2 linked regions of the Aromatoleum aromaticum EbN1 genome follow. The protein of the gene in region 2 interacts with the protein of the main gene of each other region in a pairwise test. Links are inferred from orthologs where the notes say so. Each region holds a gene or a part of one and is shown on either strand. Other genes may lie near its edges.

What was found.
Region 1: the proteins of mtgA (region 2) and EBN1_RS04115 interact in binary tests that used the Escherichia coli proteins (3 or more experiments, as listed by UniProt). The link is inferred for Aromatoleum aromaticum EbN1 from one-to-one orthologs.

What each region holds. Positions count from the first base shown.
Region 1 is NC_006513.1:860,941-865,587, reverse strand. Bases 1-2,859 are described here. They hold EBN1_RS04115 (peptidoglycan D,D-transpeptidase FtsI family protein), read left to right. Parts: upstream 1-482; coding sequence 483-2,237; downstream 2,238-2,859. Other genes in these bases: EBN1_RS04110 (UDP-N-acetylmuramoyl-L-alanyl-D-glutamate--2,6-diaminopimelate ligase), read left to right, coding at 2,234-2,859; ftsL (cell division protein FtsL), read left to right, coding at 179-472; rsmH (16S rRNA (cytosine(1402)-N(4))-methyltransferase RsmH), read left to right, coding at 1-182. In the rest of the region: more of EBN1_RS04110, read left to right, coding at 2,860-3,742; EBN1_RS04105 (UDP-N-acetylmuramoyl-tripeptide--D-alanyl-D-alanine ligase), read left to right, coding at 3,739-4,647. UniProt on the Escherichia coli protein: Essential cell division protein that catalyzes cross-linking of the peptidoglycan cell wall at the division septum. Required for localization of FtsN.
Region 2 is NC_006513.1:1,003,584-1,014,951, reverse strand. Bases 1,494-4,451 are described here. They hold mtgA (monofunctional biosynthetic peptidoglycan transglycosylase), read right to left. Parts: upstream 3,340-4,451; coding sequence 2,647-3,339; downstream 1,494-2,646. Other genes in these bases: EBN1_RS04820 (energy transducer TonB), read right to left, coding at 4,172-4,451; aroE (shikimate dehydrogenase), read right to left, coding at 3,336-4,169; mgtE (magnesium transporter), read right to left, coding at 1,494-2,475. Outside these bases: hemL (glutamate-1-semialdehyde 2,1-aminomutase), read left to right, coding at 1-897; more of mgtE, read right to left, coding at 1,033-1,493; more of EBN1_RS04820, read right to left, coding at 4,452-5,101; EBN1_RS04815 (ribonuclease catalytic domain-containing protein), read right to left, coding at 5,114-7,024; EBN1_RS04810 (methyltransferase domain-containing protein), read right to left, coding at 7,126-8,034; EBN1_RS04805 (YqiA/YcfP family alpha/beta fold hydrolase), read right to left, coding at 8,031-8,615; EBN1_RS04800 (undecaprenyl-diphosphate phosphatase), read right to left, coding at 8,678-9,502; EBN1_RS04795 (PhoX family protein), read left to right, coding at 9,698-11,368. UniProt on the Escherichia coli protein: Peptidoglycan polymerase that catalyzes glycan chain elongation from lipid-linked precursors. May play a role in peptidoglycan assembly during cell division in collaboration with other cell division proteins.

The sequences.
Region 1 (4,647 bases), 150 kb from region 2 along the record:
GGGATGAATCGCGTCCGCCGCAGCTGCCGTCGCGTCTGCCGCTGCGAGCGGCCGAGCTGCCGCAGCCGCGCCTGCGGCTCGTCGGCAAGAGCCAGCGGCCGGGGCCGGGCGAAGTCGCGGCCAACCCGCGCTCGCGCAGCGCAGTGATGCGCGTCGCCGAGCGGACCGGGGGCGCGGCATGATTCGCGTGGACGCCTTTCTGGTCGCGCTCGTCGTGAGCAGCGCGCTCGGGGTGGTCGCATCCCAGCATCAGGCGCGCAAGCTGTTCTCGGAGCTCGAGCGGGAACATGCGCGCGCCCAGGGCCTGGAAGTCGAGTGGGGGCAACTGCAGCTCGAACAAAGCACTTGGGCCGCGCACGCGCGGGTCGAGAAGATCGCGCGCGAACGGATCGGCATGCGTCCTCCTGCACCGGGACAGGTGCTCACGGTGGGGGGAGGGCACGAGTCCGCCGACCCAGGGCTGCCGAAGTGAGGACGTACGCATGAGGAAACAGCGTCCGTTGCCCTTCAACCACAATCCGCTGCTGAAGAATGGCCTTCCGGCCTGGCGTTCGCGGCTGGTGATGTCCTGCCTTCTCGCCTGCCTGTTGGCGCTGGTCGGGCGTGCGCTGTATCTGCAGGGGTTCAACAACGAGTTCCTGCAGGCGAAGGGTGAATCGCGCTACGCCCGCGCGATCGAGGTGCCGGCGACGCGGGGCCGCGTCATCGACCGCCATGGCGACGTGCTGGCGATCAGCACGCCGGTGCGCTCGATCTGGGCGATTCCGTCGGATGCGCGGCTGTCGCCGGCCGACGCGCGCAAGCTCGCCGAGCTGCTCGAGACGAGTGTGGATGAGCTGAACGGACGGCTCGCGACCAGTCACGACTTCGTCTACCTGAAGCGCCAGTTGCCGCCCGAACTGGCGCAGGAAGTGGCCGCGCTGAAGCTTCCCGGCATCCACCAGCAGCAGGAATACCGACGCTACTACCCGGGCGGCGAAGTGATGGCGCATGTGCTCGGTTTCACCGGTGTCGACGACAAGGGCCAGGAAGGCGTCGAGCTCGCGTTCGACAAGCTGCTGACCGGCACGCCGGGAGCGCGGCGGGTCATCCGCGACCGGCGCGGCCAGGTCGTCGAGGATGTCGAGGCGATCCGTCCGCCGCACGACGGCCAGGACCTCGTGCTGGCGATGGACGCCAAGATCCAGTATCTCGCCCACTCTGCGCTGAACCAGGCGATGCAGACGCACAAGGCCAAGGCGGGCGCCGCGGTGGTGCTCGACGTGCGCACCGGCGAAGTGCTGGCGCTGGTCAATGCGCCGACCTACAACCCGAACAACCGTACCAACCTCAGCGGTGCGCAATTGCGCAACCGCGTGTTCACGGACACATACGAGCCCGGCTCGACGATGAAGCCTTTCATCGTCGGACTCGCACTCGATCGCGGCAAGGTCGAGCCGACCACCGTCATCGACACCACGCCGGGGCGAGTGTCGATCGGGCGGTCGACGATTTCCGACTCGCACCGGCACGGCCCGCTGACCGTCGCGGAAGTGATCCAGAAATCGTCGAACGTCGGCACCGTCAAAATGGCGATGAACCTCGCGCCGGAGGAAATGTGGCGCATGTTCAACGAGCTCGGTTTCGGCGCTCCGCTCGATCTCGGGTTTCCCGGCGAAGCGAGCGGACGGCTGCGTCCGGTGAAGACGTGGAAGCCGATCGAGCAGGCGACGATGTCGTTCGGCCACGGGATATCCGTCAGCCTCATCCAGATGGCGCATGCCTATCTCGCGTTCGCGCGCGACGGCGAACTGCTGCCGCTTTCGCTGACGCGCGTCGACACCCCTCTGGCTGCCGGCAAACGCGTGTATTCGGTCGACACGGCGCGCGAGATGCGTTACATGCTCGAACTCGCGGCTGGCCCCGGAGGCACCGCGCCGCGCGCGCAGATCCGCGGCTACCGCGTGGCCGGCAAGACCGGCACGGCGCACAAGCTCGAAGGCGGGCGATACGCGAACAAATATGTATCGTCCTTTGTCGGCTTCGCCCCGGCGTCCGATCCGCGAATTATCGTAGCGGTGATGATCGATGAACCTTCTGCCGGTCAATATTTTGGCGGGACGGTCGCGGCGCCGATTTTCGCGCAGATCACCGAAGGGGCGTTGCGAGTTCTGGGCGTGGCGCCGGATGCGCCGCTCGTTCCGCTGCAGGTCGCCGGCAAGGCGGAACAGGCACGAACTGCACGGGGGGGCATGTGAGCGCCGCCCGCGCCCGTGAAATCCTCGAACGGCTGCGGCTGTCCGGTGTCGTCGCGCACGGCATCACCGCCGACTCGCGTCGCCTGCAACCCGGCGAGCTGTTTGCCGCGTGGCCCGGATTCGCAGCTGACGGCCGGCGCTACGTTGCCGCCGCGATCGAGCGCGGCGCTGCCGCGGTGCTGTGGGACGACAGCGACGGCATGCGGCTCGAAGCGCTGTCGGTGCCGGCCCTGCCGGTGTCGGGCCTGCGCAGCCTCGGCGGCTTCCTCGCGCACGAGATCCACGGCTGTCCGTCGAGCAAGCTGTGGGTCGCCGGGGTGACGGGGACCAACGGCAAGACGACAGTGAGCCAGTGGCTCGCCGCCGCGCTCGCCGGGCTCGGCCTGCGCTGCGGCGTCATCGGCACGCTGGGCTGCGGTTTCCCCGGCGAGCTCGTCGATAGCGGCAACACGACGCCCGACGCGCTCGAAGTGCACCGCATGCTCGCCGCGTTCGTCGCGGAGAGTGCCGGCGCGGCAGCGATGGAAGTGTCCTCGATCGGGCTCGACCAGGAGCGCGTCAATGGCGTCGAGTTCGACGTCGCGGTGTTTACGAACCTGACCCGCGATCATCTCGATTACCACAGCAGCATGGAAAGCTATGCCGTTGCCAAGGCGCGGCTGTTCGACCTGCCGGGCATCGGTGCTGCGGTGATCAATTTCGACGACGACTTCGGCCTCGCCCAGGCGCGGCGGCTCGCGGCGAGCGGCATGCCGGTGATCGGCTATACGCGCTTCGTCGAGCGTGCCGACGCGGTGCCGGGCGCGCGCGTGCTGGTCGCCGCGAGTGAGCAGAACGTTCCGTCGGGCCTGCGCTTCGTGCTTGGCTGGGACGGCGGGCACCACACAGTGCAGGTGCGCATGGTCGCACCATTCAATGTCTCGAACCTGATGGCGGTGATCGGATCGCTGCTGGTTCGCGATGTGCCGATGGACGATATCGTGCGGAGCGTGTCGCGGCTGACGCCGCCTGCCGGGCGCATGCAGCTGGTGGGCGGCGTCGGCGAGCCGCTGGTGGTCATCGACTACGCGCACTCGCCCGACGCGCTCGCCCAGGTGCTCGAAGCGGTGCGCAGCACGGCGCAGGGGCGGGGCGGGCGCCTGGTGTGCGTGTTCGGCTGCGGGGGTGACCGCGACGCGGGCAAGCGGCCGATGATGGGAGATGTCGCGCGCGCGCTTGCCGACCGCGTCATCGTCACCAGCGACAACCCGCGCAGCGAGGATCCGCTGAAGATCATCGACGCGATCGTGCGGGGCGCTGGTCCCAACGCCGAACGGATCGTCGATCGCGCCCAGGCGATCCGCATCGCGGTCGGCGAAGCGGGAGCCAACGACGTGATCGTGCTCGCCGGCAAGGGGCATGAGCCTTACCAGGAGGTGCTGGGCGTGCGCTTGCCGTTCTCCGACGTCGAGCAGGCGCGACTTGCGGTGCATGCATGGAATCGAAGCCAGGGAGCAGACCAATGATGACGCTGCACGAAGCGGCGCAAGCTCTGGGTGTCGTCGCGACGATGCCGGGTAATTTCAGCTCGGTGGGAACCGACAGCCGGAAGATCAAAGCCGGGCAGCTTTTCGTTGCGCTGCGCGGCGAACGCTTCGACGGGCATGAATTCGTCGTTCAGGCGGCGGCCGACGGGGCCGCAGCGGCGCTCGTCGATGCGCGATGGGCCGGCACGCAACCCGTGCCGTCGCCGTTGCCGCTGCTCGTCGTCGAGGATACGCGGCTGGCCCTCGGACGGCTCGCCGCACACTGGCGGGCGCGCTTCGAACTGCCCGTGATCGGGGTCACCGGCAGCAACGGCAAGACCACGGTCAAGGAAATGTGCACCGCGGTCCTGCGCGCGCAGGCCCGGCGCGACGGCCACGGCGCGGAAGCGGTACTGGCGACGGCCGGCAACCTGAACAACGACATCGGCCTGCCGCTGACGCTGCTCGAACTGCGCAGCAGTCACCGTGCGGCGATCGTCGAGATGGGCATGAACCGCCCCGGTGAAATCGCCTACCTCGCCGGCCTCGCGCGGCCCACCGTCGCGGTCGTGACGAATGCGCAGCGCGCGCATCTGCAGGGGATGGGCACGGTGATCGGGATCGCCCGCGAAAAGGGCGCGATCTACGAGGCGCTCGGGCCGGACGGTGTCGCAGTCATCAACGCCGACGATACGCAGGCGGGGTACTGGCGGGAGCTCAACGCGGCGCGGCGCACGCTGGTCTTTTCGCTCACGCCCCGCGCCGATGTTGCCGGCGAATGCACGCTGCGCGGCCTGGGCTCCCACCTCGTCATGACGACTCCGGCGGGGCGCATCGCCGTCGACCTGCAGGTGCCGGGCGAACACAACGCCAGGAACGCGACCGGGGCCGCTGCGGCGTGCCTC
Region 2 (11,368 bases):
TTCACCGGCCGCGACGCGATCGTCAAGTTCGAAGGCTGCTACCACGGCCACGCCGACAGCCTGCTCGTCAAGGCCGGCTCCGGTCTGCTGACGTTCGGCAACCCGTCGTCGGGCGGCGTGCCGGCGGATTTCGCCAAGCACACGATCGTGCTCGACTACAACGACCTGCAGCAGGTCGAGGACGCGTTCCGCGCGCGCGGTGGCGAGATCGCAGCAGTCATCGTCGAGGCGATCGCCGGCAACATGAACCTCGTCAAGCCGCTGCCGGGCTTCCTCGAAGGGCTGCGCCGGCTGTGCACCGAATACGGCGTCGTGCTGATCTTCGACGAAGTCATGACGGGCTTTCGCGTCGGCCCGCAAGGTGTGCAGGGGCTCTACGGCATCATGCCGGACCTCACGACACTCGGCAAAGTCATCGGCGGCGGCATGCCGGTCGGCGCCTTCGGCGGCCGGCGCGACATCATGGAGAAAATCGCGCCGCTCGGTTCGGTGTACCAGGCAGGCACGCTGTCGGGCAGTCCGGTCGCGGTCGCAGCCGGCCTCGCGTCGCTGAAATTGCTGCGCGAACCCGGTTTCTACGAAAACCTCGGCGCGCGCACGACGCAACTCGTCACGGGGCTCGCCGCGGCGGCGAACGACGCCGGCGTGACGTTCAGCGCCGACTCGGTCGGCGGCATGTTCGGCGTGTATTTCAGCGCCGCCGTGCCGAAGTCCTTCGCCGACGTCATGGCATCCGATCGCGACGCCTTCAACCGCTTCTTCCACGCGATGCTCGACGCCGGCCACTACTTCGCGCCGTCGGCGTTCGAGGCGGGGTTCGTGTCGGCGGCGCATACCGCGGCCGACATCGACGAAACGATCGCCGCGGCACGCGAGGTATTCGCGAGGCTGGGGTGAGCGGGGCCGGCATCCCGAATCGCGTAGGGCGGATGGGCCGAAGGCGTTATCCGCCACCTGTTTCCGGCTTGCGTCCGGCGGAAGGCGCTGCGCTTTTCCGCCCTACGGTGCTGAACCCGAGGGCTTCGGCCGGGATCACAGCAGGAACAGCGTCGCGAGCCCGAGGAAGATGAAGAAGCCGCCGGAGTCGGTCAGTGCGGTGATCATCACCGAGCCGCCGATCGCCGGATCGGCGCCGAGGCGCATGCGCAACATCGGGATCACGACGCCGGCGGCGGCGGCGAGCAGCAGGTTCAGCGTCATCGCGGCCGTCATCACGACGCCGAGCGACACGCTGCCGTAGAGCCACCACGCGAGCACGCCGAGCAGCCCGCCCCACACGACGCCGTTGAACAGCGCGACGCCGATCTCTTTTTTCATCAGGCGCTGCATCGCCGACTGCTCGACCTGCCCCATCGCGATCGCGCGCACGATCATCGTGATCGTCTGGTTGCCCGAGTTGCCGCCGATGCCGGCGACGATCGGCATCAGCGCGGCGAGCGCGACGAGCTTCTCGATCGAGTTTTCGAACGCGCCGATCACGCGCGACGCGATGAACGCCGTGACGAGGTTCACCGCGAGCCACGCCCAGCGGTTCTTCACCGAATCCCACACCGACGCGAAGATGTCTTCCTCCTCGCGCAGGCCGGCGTGGCTGAGGATCTCGGCTTCGGATTCCTCGCGGATGAAATCGACGACGTCGGCGACCGTCAGCCGGCCGATGACGCGCCGTTCGCGGTCGATGACCGGCGCCGACACGAGGTCGTAGCGCTCGAACGCCTGCGCCGCGTCGTCGGCTTCGTCGTCGGGCTCGAAGCTGATGACGTTCTCGCGGTGCATCACCGACGCGACAGTCATCTCCGGATCGTTGATCAGCAGCGATTCGAGCGTCAGGATGCCTTTCAGGTGATCGTCGCGGTCGACGACGAACAGCTTGTCGGTATGGTCGGGCAGCTCTTCGAAGCGGCGCAGGTAGCGCAGCACGACTTCGAGCGTGACGTCTTCGCGCACCGTCACCATGTCGAAGTCCATCAGCGCGCCGACCGAGTCTTCCGGGAACGACATCGCCGCGCGCAGCTGTTCGCGGCCTTCGCTGTCGAGCGCCTGGAAGACGTCCTGCATGACTTCCGGCGGCAGGTCGGGCGCGAGGTCGGCGAGCTCGTCGGCGTCGAGCGTCTCGGCCGCGGCGATGAGCTCGTCGGGACGCATCGTCTCGATCAGCGTCTCGCGCACCGCGTCCGATACTTCCAGCAGGATTTCGCCGTCGCGGTCGGCCTTGACGAGGTCCCAGACGAACAGGCGGTCCTCGGGCGGCAGCGCTTCGAGGATGTACGCGATGTCGGCCGGGTGGAGCTTGTCGAGGCGAGTCTGCAGCTCGGCGAGGTGCTGCTTGTGGACGAGGTTTTCGACGAGCTCGTGGCGCGGCATGTCCTGCCGATGGACGAGTTCTTCCACCACCTTGTGGCGCGACAGCAGCGCCTGCACTTCGCGCAGGTGCTGCTGGATGTCGTCCGGGTGGAGCTCGTCTTGCGCGCTCATCGGCGCCTCCGGGGCGGGTGTGGAATCGGGTATGGACAGGGCGTAAGGCGCGAATTCTACGGACTTCGACCCGCCCTTGCGACCCCGGATCCGACAAAATGCTGCGCTGCGGCGAAAGTTTGTCACCGACGCCCTCGACCCCCGTGCCGGCCGGTTCGCCGGAAGGCGGTTTCAGGGCACCGTCGCGTAAACCATCCGCGACCGGATCCTCCGGGCATGAGCTGCGAGGCGCGGTCCGAACTGCTTCTCGTAGCGGCGCGGATTCGGCAGCATCACCGCCAGGCGCGCGGCTTCGGCAGGGCCGAGGCGGCTTGCCGCGACGCGGAAATAGCGTCGCGCCGCGGCTTCGCAGCCGAAAATGCCGTTGCCCCATTCGACGACGTTGAGATAGACCTCGAGGATGCGGCGTTTGCTCCACACCGCTTCGATCATCACCGTGATGAGGGCCTCCTGGGCCTTGCGGAAGTAGCTCTTCGACGGTGACAGGAACAGGTTCTTCGCGAGCTGCTGGCTGATCGTCGAGCCACCGGCGACGGCGCGTCCCTTGCGCTGGTTCTTCTCGAGCGCGCGCTGCATGCCTTCCCAGTCGAAACCGTCGTGGTCGATGAAAGTGTCGTCCTCGGCGGTGATCACGGCGCGCTTGAGGTGGATCGAGATGCGGTCGTACGGCACCCACTCGTGCCGCAGTTCGACATCCGGTCGCTTCGCCTGCAACTCGTCGAGGCGCAGCTCCATGAAACTCGTGCTCGACGGATTGAAGTGGCTCCACCACAGCACGAGCGTGAAAATCCACAGCTGGTACAGCACGAACAGCGCGACCAGCACCAGCAGCACCCGGCCGGCGCCGCGCAGTGCGGTTTTCATCCGCCGTCGAGCTGACGGCGCAGCGCGGCGAGCACCGCAGCGGTATCCGGCCTTACGCCGCGCCACAGCAGGAAGCTCTCCGCCGCCTGCTCGACGAGCATGCCCAGGCCGTCGGCCCGCTGGGTGGCGCCGTCGCTGCGCGCCGCGGCGAGGAAAGGCGTGTCGCCGCACCCGTACATCATGTCGTATGCAAGCGCGTTCGCCGCGTACAGCCCCGGAGGCAACTGCGGCGCTTCGTTGGCGAGACTCGCGGCGGTCGCGTTGATGACAACATCGAACACCCGCCCGGCGAGGTCGACGAAGCTGCACGCGTCGAGCGCGACGTCCGGCGCGTGGCTGCGGAACGCCGCAGCCAGCGCATGGGCCTTGTCGACGCTGCGGTTCGCGAGCGTGAGCGATGCCGGGCGCGCGGCGAGCAGCGGCAGCAGCACGCCGCGCGCCGCGCCGCCCGCACCGAGCAACAGGACGCGCTGCCTTTCGAGCGGGCGATCGAGGTTGTGAACAATGTCGCGGATGAGTCCGGCGCCGTCGGTGTTGTCGCCGAAAATGCCGTCGGGTCCGAACGCGAGCGTATTGACGGCGCCGGCGGCGCTCGCACGCGGCGCGCAGCGATCGGTGAGCGCGAACGCTTCGAGCTTGAACGGCACGGTGACGTTCATGCCGCGGCCGCCGGCACGGCGAAAGCGCTCGACCGCGTCGCGAAAGCCGTCGAGCGGCGCGAGCAGCGCCTCGTAGGACAGTTGCTGCCCGGTCTGGCGCGCGAACTCGGCGTGGATCGCCGGCGAGCGGCTGTGGGAAATCGGGTTGCCGATGACGGCGTAGCGGTCGATGGTCACTGCGCGGTTACCTTGTCGGCGTTGGTGAAAGTCCAGGTGCGGGCGATCTCGAGGATGTCGGTGTCGCTGCGGATGTCGCCGGGGAAAGGCGCGAACGGCGCGGCGAGCCGGACAATGCGTTTCGCCGCTTCGTCGAGAACCGGCTCGCCCGACGAGCGCCGGATCTCGACGCGCTCGATCGAGCCGTCGGCACGAATCGCGACGACCAGGAGCAGGCTGCCATATAACCGCCCGCGCGCCGCTTCCGGGTAGTTCAGCGTGCCGACGCGCTCGATCTTGTGGCGCCAGTCCTCGACGTACTGCGCGAAGCGGTATTCCCTGGTGCGCGCGCCGATGAACTTCTTGCGCGGGCGTTTGGCGTAATCGTCGAGCTGGCGGCCGATCTCCGCTTCCAGGCGCGCGACCGTGGCCGCGCTGTTGAGCAGGTCGAGCCCCGACGGAGTGGGGGCGAGTGCCGGCGGGGCATCGCTGGTGCGGGGTGGGGGGCGGGAGATGGTCGATGCGACTTTCGGCTGCGTCAGCACGCTGCGCTGCAGCGGCGCGGGCGGCGCGACGCGCTTTCTCGCTTCGACGGGCGCGTTGCCGTCGCGGTGGACTTCCTGCGGCGGCAGCGGAGACTTCGGCCTGGCTTGCCGGTCGCTGTTGCCGCCACCGTCGACGTTCGCCTGCGCAAGCGCCTCGGCCTTGTCGGGCGCACGCGCGTGGCGGGCATTGACGAGGACGACTTCGAGCCCCGGGTCGCGGTTCGGCGGGCGCACCGGAAGTGTGAAACTGATGCTCAGGACCAGCGCATGCAGCAATACCGACACGGCGAGCGCCAGTTGCAGCCGGCGCGCGTCCCGCCCCGCGCCGCCGGTCAGCTTCGCCAGCAGGCGCAAGGCGCTCGCGGCAGGCGTCGATCGGCGGAGGGGGGGACGGCTCGACATTGCGCAGCCGGCTCAGCTTTCCAGCGCGGCGTCTGCGGCCTCTTCCGGAGTCGGCTCGGCGAGCGTCTCGACGTAGCGCGCGCGGACATCGACGTCGAGCACGTCGCTGTCCTCGATCGTCAGGCGCACGCGGGTGCCCGGCAGCAGCACCGGCAGCGACGGCACTTTCAGCAGCAGCGGAATCGTCTCGAGGCGCACGAGATTGTCGCGCAGCACCTTGCCATCGACCGCGATGCCGGGCTGCTGGCGCAACCAGCGCAGGCACCAGTAGCGCTCCATCTGACGCTGGAAATCGGCATACGCGGCGTAGGTAAGTTCGAAGTCGCGCAGTGCCGCCATCAGGTCCGCCGACTTCGGCGCGAACGCCGGCGGCTCGCCCCGCAGCACCGAGATGATCTGCCACTGGTTGACCATGTCCACGTAGCGGCGCAGCGGCGAGCTCGACCACGCGTAGCAATCGACGCCGAGCCCGTCGTGTGGCGCGGCGACCGTCGTCATGCGCACCTTGCCGCCGCTCTGCGCGCGGTACAGCCCCGGGATGCCGGCCTCGTCGAGCAGTTTTCCCCAGGTCGCGTTCGCGAGGATCATCATCTCGGCGACCAGCTTGTCGAGCGGCGAACCGCGCCGGCGCTGCGAGATCGTCACGTAGCCGGCGCCGTCCGCAGTCTCGGTCTGCCAGTCGACGTAGAAGTTGAAGTCGACCTGGTTGCGGTTGTCCTCGGCCTTGCCGCGCCCGGCCTCAAGGACCGTCGCGAGGTCCCACAGCAGCTTCAGCTCGCGCTTCCATTGGAAGTCCGGGCCGTCGGCCTGCTCGTGCAACACCTGGTCGTTGAAGAGCGGCTCGATGTCGTGATGACGCAGGTTCGCGACGATCGGCACGCGCTCGACGCGGCTCTCGTGGCCGACGATCGCGAGCGCCGCGGTGACGTCGAGGTAAAGCGACACCGCCGGACACTCGCGCCCGGCCCCGAGCGTGAAGTCCTCGACGACCGCGTCGGGCAGCATCGTGATCTTGTTGCCCGGCATATACACCGTCGACAGGCGCCGTCGCGCGATCGCGTCGAGCGACGAGCCGCGCGCGAAGCCGAGCGCCGGCGCGGCGATGTGGATGCCGATGCGCCAGCCGCCGCCTTCGCGCGGCGTCACCGAGAATGCGTCATCGATCTCGGTCGTCGTCGCGTCGTCGATCGAGAACGCCGCGACATCAGCGCGCGCCAGCTCGGCCGGCTCGTGCGGCGGGTCGAAAGGCGGGAACGCGACGCCGTCCTCGAAATATTCGAACAGGAAGCGGTGATAGTGGAAATCGTAGCTCGACGCGAGCGCGCCGCACTTGAGCAGCAGCCGCGGCGCCGACAGGCCGGCGTCGACGCATGCCGCCTCGAACGCCTTGGTCTCGACGCGGTTGCGGTCCGGGCGGTACAGCAGCTGCGGCAGCATGCTTGCGAGTTCGGCTGGCATGCGTCCTGCGACGAGTTCGCTGCGCATGCGCTCGATCGCTTCGGCCTGCTGGCGCTTCTTTTCCAGGCCGGCGAGGGCCGCCTGCAGGATCTCGGCGGGAGCCTTGCGGAAACGCCCGCGCCCCTTGCGGTGGAAATAGATCGGCGCCGAATGCAGGCGCAGCAGCACGGCGGCGGCTTCGACGGCGTTCGGCGCGTGGCCGTGGTACTCGGTGGCGAAGTCCTGGAAGCCGAACTCGCCGTCGCCGCACACTTCCCACAGAAAACCGGTGTCCAGTTCCTCGGCGTCGGCCGCGGCGCGTTCGAGCAGGTCGCCCGGCGCGGGCTCGCGGAACTGCAGCAGCACGTGGCTGCTTTTCAGCTTCATCCGTTTGCCGTGAGAGGTCTCCACCTGCAGCGAGGAGTCGTTATCAGCGAGAACCGTCCCGGCCTTGAAGGCCCCGTCCTCTTCGAACAGCACAAACATCGGCTACCGCCATCAATGAGCAAGCCCGACAGTTTAAAGGATTCGGTCGCAGCGGGCTCGAAGTCCCGGGCAGGACGTGGCGCGACCCTCGTCCCGTTCCATCACCAGCTGTTCGTCGCAGCCTGCCCGTCGAGAGTTCCTTCTGCCGGACGCTGCGCGCTGGCGACGAGCGCGAGCGCATCGATCGAATATCCGCTGCCGCTGCGGTGTGCGTCGAGCTCGGCGGAGACGGCGTCGCGCAACGCGTGCTGGGTGGCTTGCGGCAGACGTGCGAGAGCTTCGGCGGCACCGCCGGCGAGATCGAGGAAAGTCTGCCAGTACGCCGCCGCGTCGGCGAAATGACATGTGAAGCGGCAGGGCTCGATGTGCACGTCGACGAACCCGGCCGCTTCGAGCGCCGCTTCGAGCACCGCTGCGTCGCCGAAGCGGAACACCGACGGGCGGGCGACTTTTGGCGCCGGCAGCAAGCGGGCGATGCAGTCCTGTGCGCAGCGGATCAGCGGGACGTCATCGCGCGCGCCCCACGTCGACAGCGCGACCCGACCTCCCGGGCGCAGCACGCGGTGCATCTCGATCAGGGCGCGGTCCGGGTGCGGGAACATGAACAGCGCGAGGCCGGCGAGCACGCAGTCGAAGCTCGCGTCCGGCAGGCACAGCTGTTCGGCGTCGGCGGCGGCGAACGAAAGGGCCGGCGTGCCGGCGGGCAGCGCCGCTGCGGCAGTTTCGCCGAGCGTGCGCCGCGCGCCTTCGGCGAGCATCTCCTCGGCGATGTCGCTTGCGAGCACCCAGCCGCCGGGCTGGACCTGGCGGGCGGCTGCGCGCGCGAGCAGGCCGGGGCCGCTGGCGAGGTCGAGCACCTGCTGGCCGGGTGCAAGCCGTGCGGCGCCGAGCAGCGCGTCGGCAAGGTCCGCACGCAGGTGGGCGCCGTCGGCATAGCGGGCGGCGATGCGGTTGAAGCCGGCCCGCTCGATCGACTTGAAGCGGCGCGCGTCGAAATCGGGCGTGCTCATGATGGCAGTCCCGCAAACGCGAGCAGGGCGTCCAGATAATCGTTCCAGCGCGAGAAGCCGTGGTCGCCGCCGGCGAGCACGGTCTGCCGCGCGCCGGCGTATTTCGCGACCGCGTCGCGGTAGTCGAGCACTTCGTCGCCGGTTTCGACGAGCAGCCAGTAGCGTTCGGGCCGCGTGATCGCAGCGATGTCGAGCGCGCGCAGTTCCTCGATGTGCCGTGCCGTGAAGTCGAAGCGTTCGCCGGTGTAGAGGTTCGTCTGCGGGCCGACCCAGGCTTCGAGTGACAGCGGCGCAACGACGGCCGGGTTTACGAGCGCCGCCGCGAGCCCGTGCTTCTCGGCGAGCCAGGTTGCGTAGAAGCCGCCGAGTGAACTGCCGACCAGCGTCGGACGAAGCTCCGGCCGTTCGCGGCGGCAGTGCGCGATCTGCGCCTCGACCAGCGCGATCGCCGCGCGCGGCGACACCGGCAGCTGTTCGCACCAGAACGCGTGCGCCAATCCTTTCGCCGCCATGTGGCGCTGCAGCGCTTGCGCCTTGATCGACGCCGGAGCAGAGCGGAAGCCGTGCAGGTAGATGATCATCGGAGCCTCTCGGGACGGCCGGAAAGCGACAGTCTAGCCGCCCGCGGCGGGATGCGGCGCGGCTAGGGTTCGCTCCACTCGACGAGCTCCAACTGCCACGTCGCGAGCACCACCAGCCCGAACACGATGCGATACCACGCGAAGGCGATGAAAGTGTGGTTCGAGATGAAGCGGATGAAAGCCTTGACGGCGAACATCGCCGCGAAAAAGGACGCGACGAAGCCGATCGCGAACACCGGCAAGTCGCCCATGTGGAGCAGGTCGCGGTTCTTGTACAGGTCGTAGACGGTCGCCGCGAACATCGTCGGAATCGAGAGGAAGAACGAGAATTCCGCTGCGGCTTTGCGCGACAGCCCGAACACGAGCCCGCCGAGGATCGTCGCCCCGGACCGCGAAGTGCCCGGAATCATCGCCGCGGCCTGCGCGAACCCCACTTTCAGCGCATCGGCCCAGCGCATCTCGTCGACCGCGTTGATGCGCGGATGGTACGCGCGGCGCTCGAGCCAGAGGATCAGCACGCCGCCGACGACGAGCGCTGTCGCGACGGTCAGCGGGTTGAACAGCAGGCTCTTGATCGTCGAATGGAACATCAGCCCGAGCACCGCCGCCGGCAGGAAGCCGATGAACAGCAGGCCGACGAAGCGCTGCGCCGCGGGTTCGCTGCCGACGCCGGCCGCGACGCGTGCCAGCCGTTCGCGATAGTCCCAGCACACGGCGAGAATCGCGGCGAACTGGATGACGATCTTGAACACCTTGCTCGTCGCGTCGTTGTAGCCGAGCAGGTCGCCGATGATGATCAGGTGGCCGGTGGAGGAGATCGGCAGGAATTCGGTCAGCCCCTCGACGATGCCGAGAATGAGCGCGATAACGAAGAGGGGAAGATCCATGCCAGAGTCCTTGGGCGTGCGAAGCCGGGATTATACGGAGCGGATTGTTGCGGGGCAGCGAAATGATCTATAAATGGGCGCTGTCGATCCGGCACGGCGGGGAACGGGCGTTGCGTTGTCATGCAGCTTCAGCAATTGCCGCATACCGTGCGGGGACAGTCCCGCGACACAAGAAACCCTGCCGAGGATTACACGATGACCGATTCCCGCCTGTCCCCGTCCCGCGACGACGAATCGACGAACACTTCCGGGAACACGAGCTTCGACGCCGTGCTGCACGCGCGGCTGTCGCGTCGCCAACTGCTCGGCAGCGCGCTCGGCGCCGCGGCGCTGACGCTGGCGGGCGCCGGTCTGCCGAACGCTTTCGCTGCGCCCGCCGTCCCGGGAGCCGCCGCTCCCGGCCGCCGCGCCGCGCGGCTTGGCTTCGCGCCCGTCGCGAAAAGCCTCGAAGATGCCGTCGTGCTGCCCGACGGCTACCGCTACAGCGTCCTGTTTCGCCTCGGCGACCCGCTTGCGGCGAGCATTGGCGAATACCTGAACAACGGCGAGGACGACCCCGCGAGCTTCGCGCTGCGCGCCGGTGACCACCATGACGGCATGCATTACTTCGGGCTCGGCGCGAACGGCCGGCACCACAGGGACGAGTCGCGGCGCGGGCTGCTGTGCATGAATCACGAAGCGATCACGCCGGAGTACCTGCACGCGCGCGGCCAGACAGTCGCCGACGGCGTGCGCACCGACGCCGGCGAAGTGCTGCGCGAGTTCTACGCTCACGGCGTCGCCATCGTCGAGACTATCGAAGCGGGCGGGAAATGGCGTTACGAGCGGGACTCGCGCTTCAACCGCCGCATCCACACGCTGACCGACATGGCGCTCGCCGGGCCGGCGACGAAGACGCGCTACATGGTCACAAAATACGCGCCGGACGGCAGCCGCACGCGCGGCACGGTCAACAACTGCGCGAGCGGACATACGCCGTGGGGCACGTACCTGACGTGCGAGGAGAACTGGGCGAGCTACTTCCGTCGCATCGCGGCGGTCGACGACCCGCGCCGCAGCGCGAAAGAGCTCGCGGCGTTCGCGCGCTACGGCGTGCGCGGCAATGGACGCGAGCGGTGGGCGACGGTGACGCCGGACACGCCCGACGACCTCTACGGGCGCTGGAACGCGATGAAGCTCGGCGCATCCGACGACGGCAACGACGACTATCGCAACGCCACGAACACCTACGGCTGGGTCGTCGAGATCGACCCGTTCGCCCCCGCGTCGACACCGAAGAAGCGCACCGCGCTGGGGCGCTTCGCGCACGAGGGCGCGTGGCTCGGGCCGGTGCAGTCCGGCGCGCCGCTCGTGTGGTACATGGGCTGCGATTCACGCGACGAGTACCTCTACAAGTACGTGTCGAACCTGCCGTGGAACCCCGTGGACGCGGACGGGGGGCTCGCCGCGGGGGACAAGTACCTCGACGACGGCCGGCTCTATGTCGCGCGCTTCGATGCCGACGGCAGCGGCAAATGGATCGAGCTGCGCTTTGGCGTCGGCAACGTCACAAGGGCGAACGCCCCGTATCCGTTCGCCGACCAGGCCGACGTCGTCGTTCACGCGCAGCTCGCTGCGGACGCGGCCGGCGCGACGAAGATGGACCGGCCCGAGTGGGCGGCGGTGAATCCGAAGAATGGCGAAGTCTATGTTTCGCTGACGAAAGCGAACGCATCGAGCCGTCCGCTGGCCGAGCTCGATGCCGCGAATCCGCGCTTCTACAACGATCGGAAGACGACCGGCCAGGACCGGCAGGGCAATCCCAACGGCCATGTCGTCCGCTTCGCCGAGGCCGGCGGCGACGCGGGCGCGACGAGCTTCACGTGG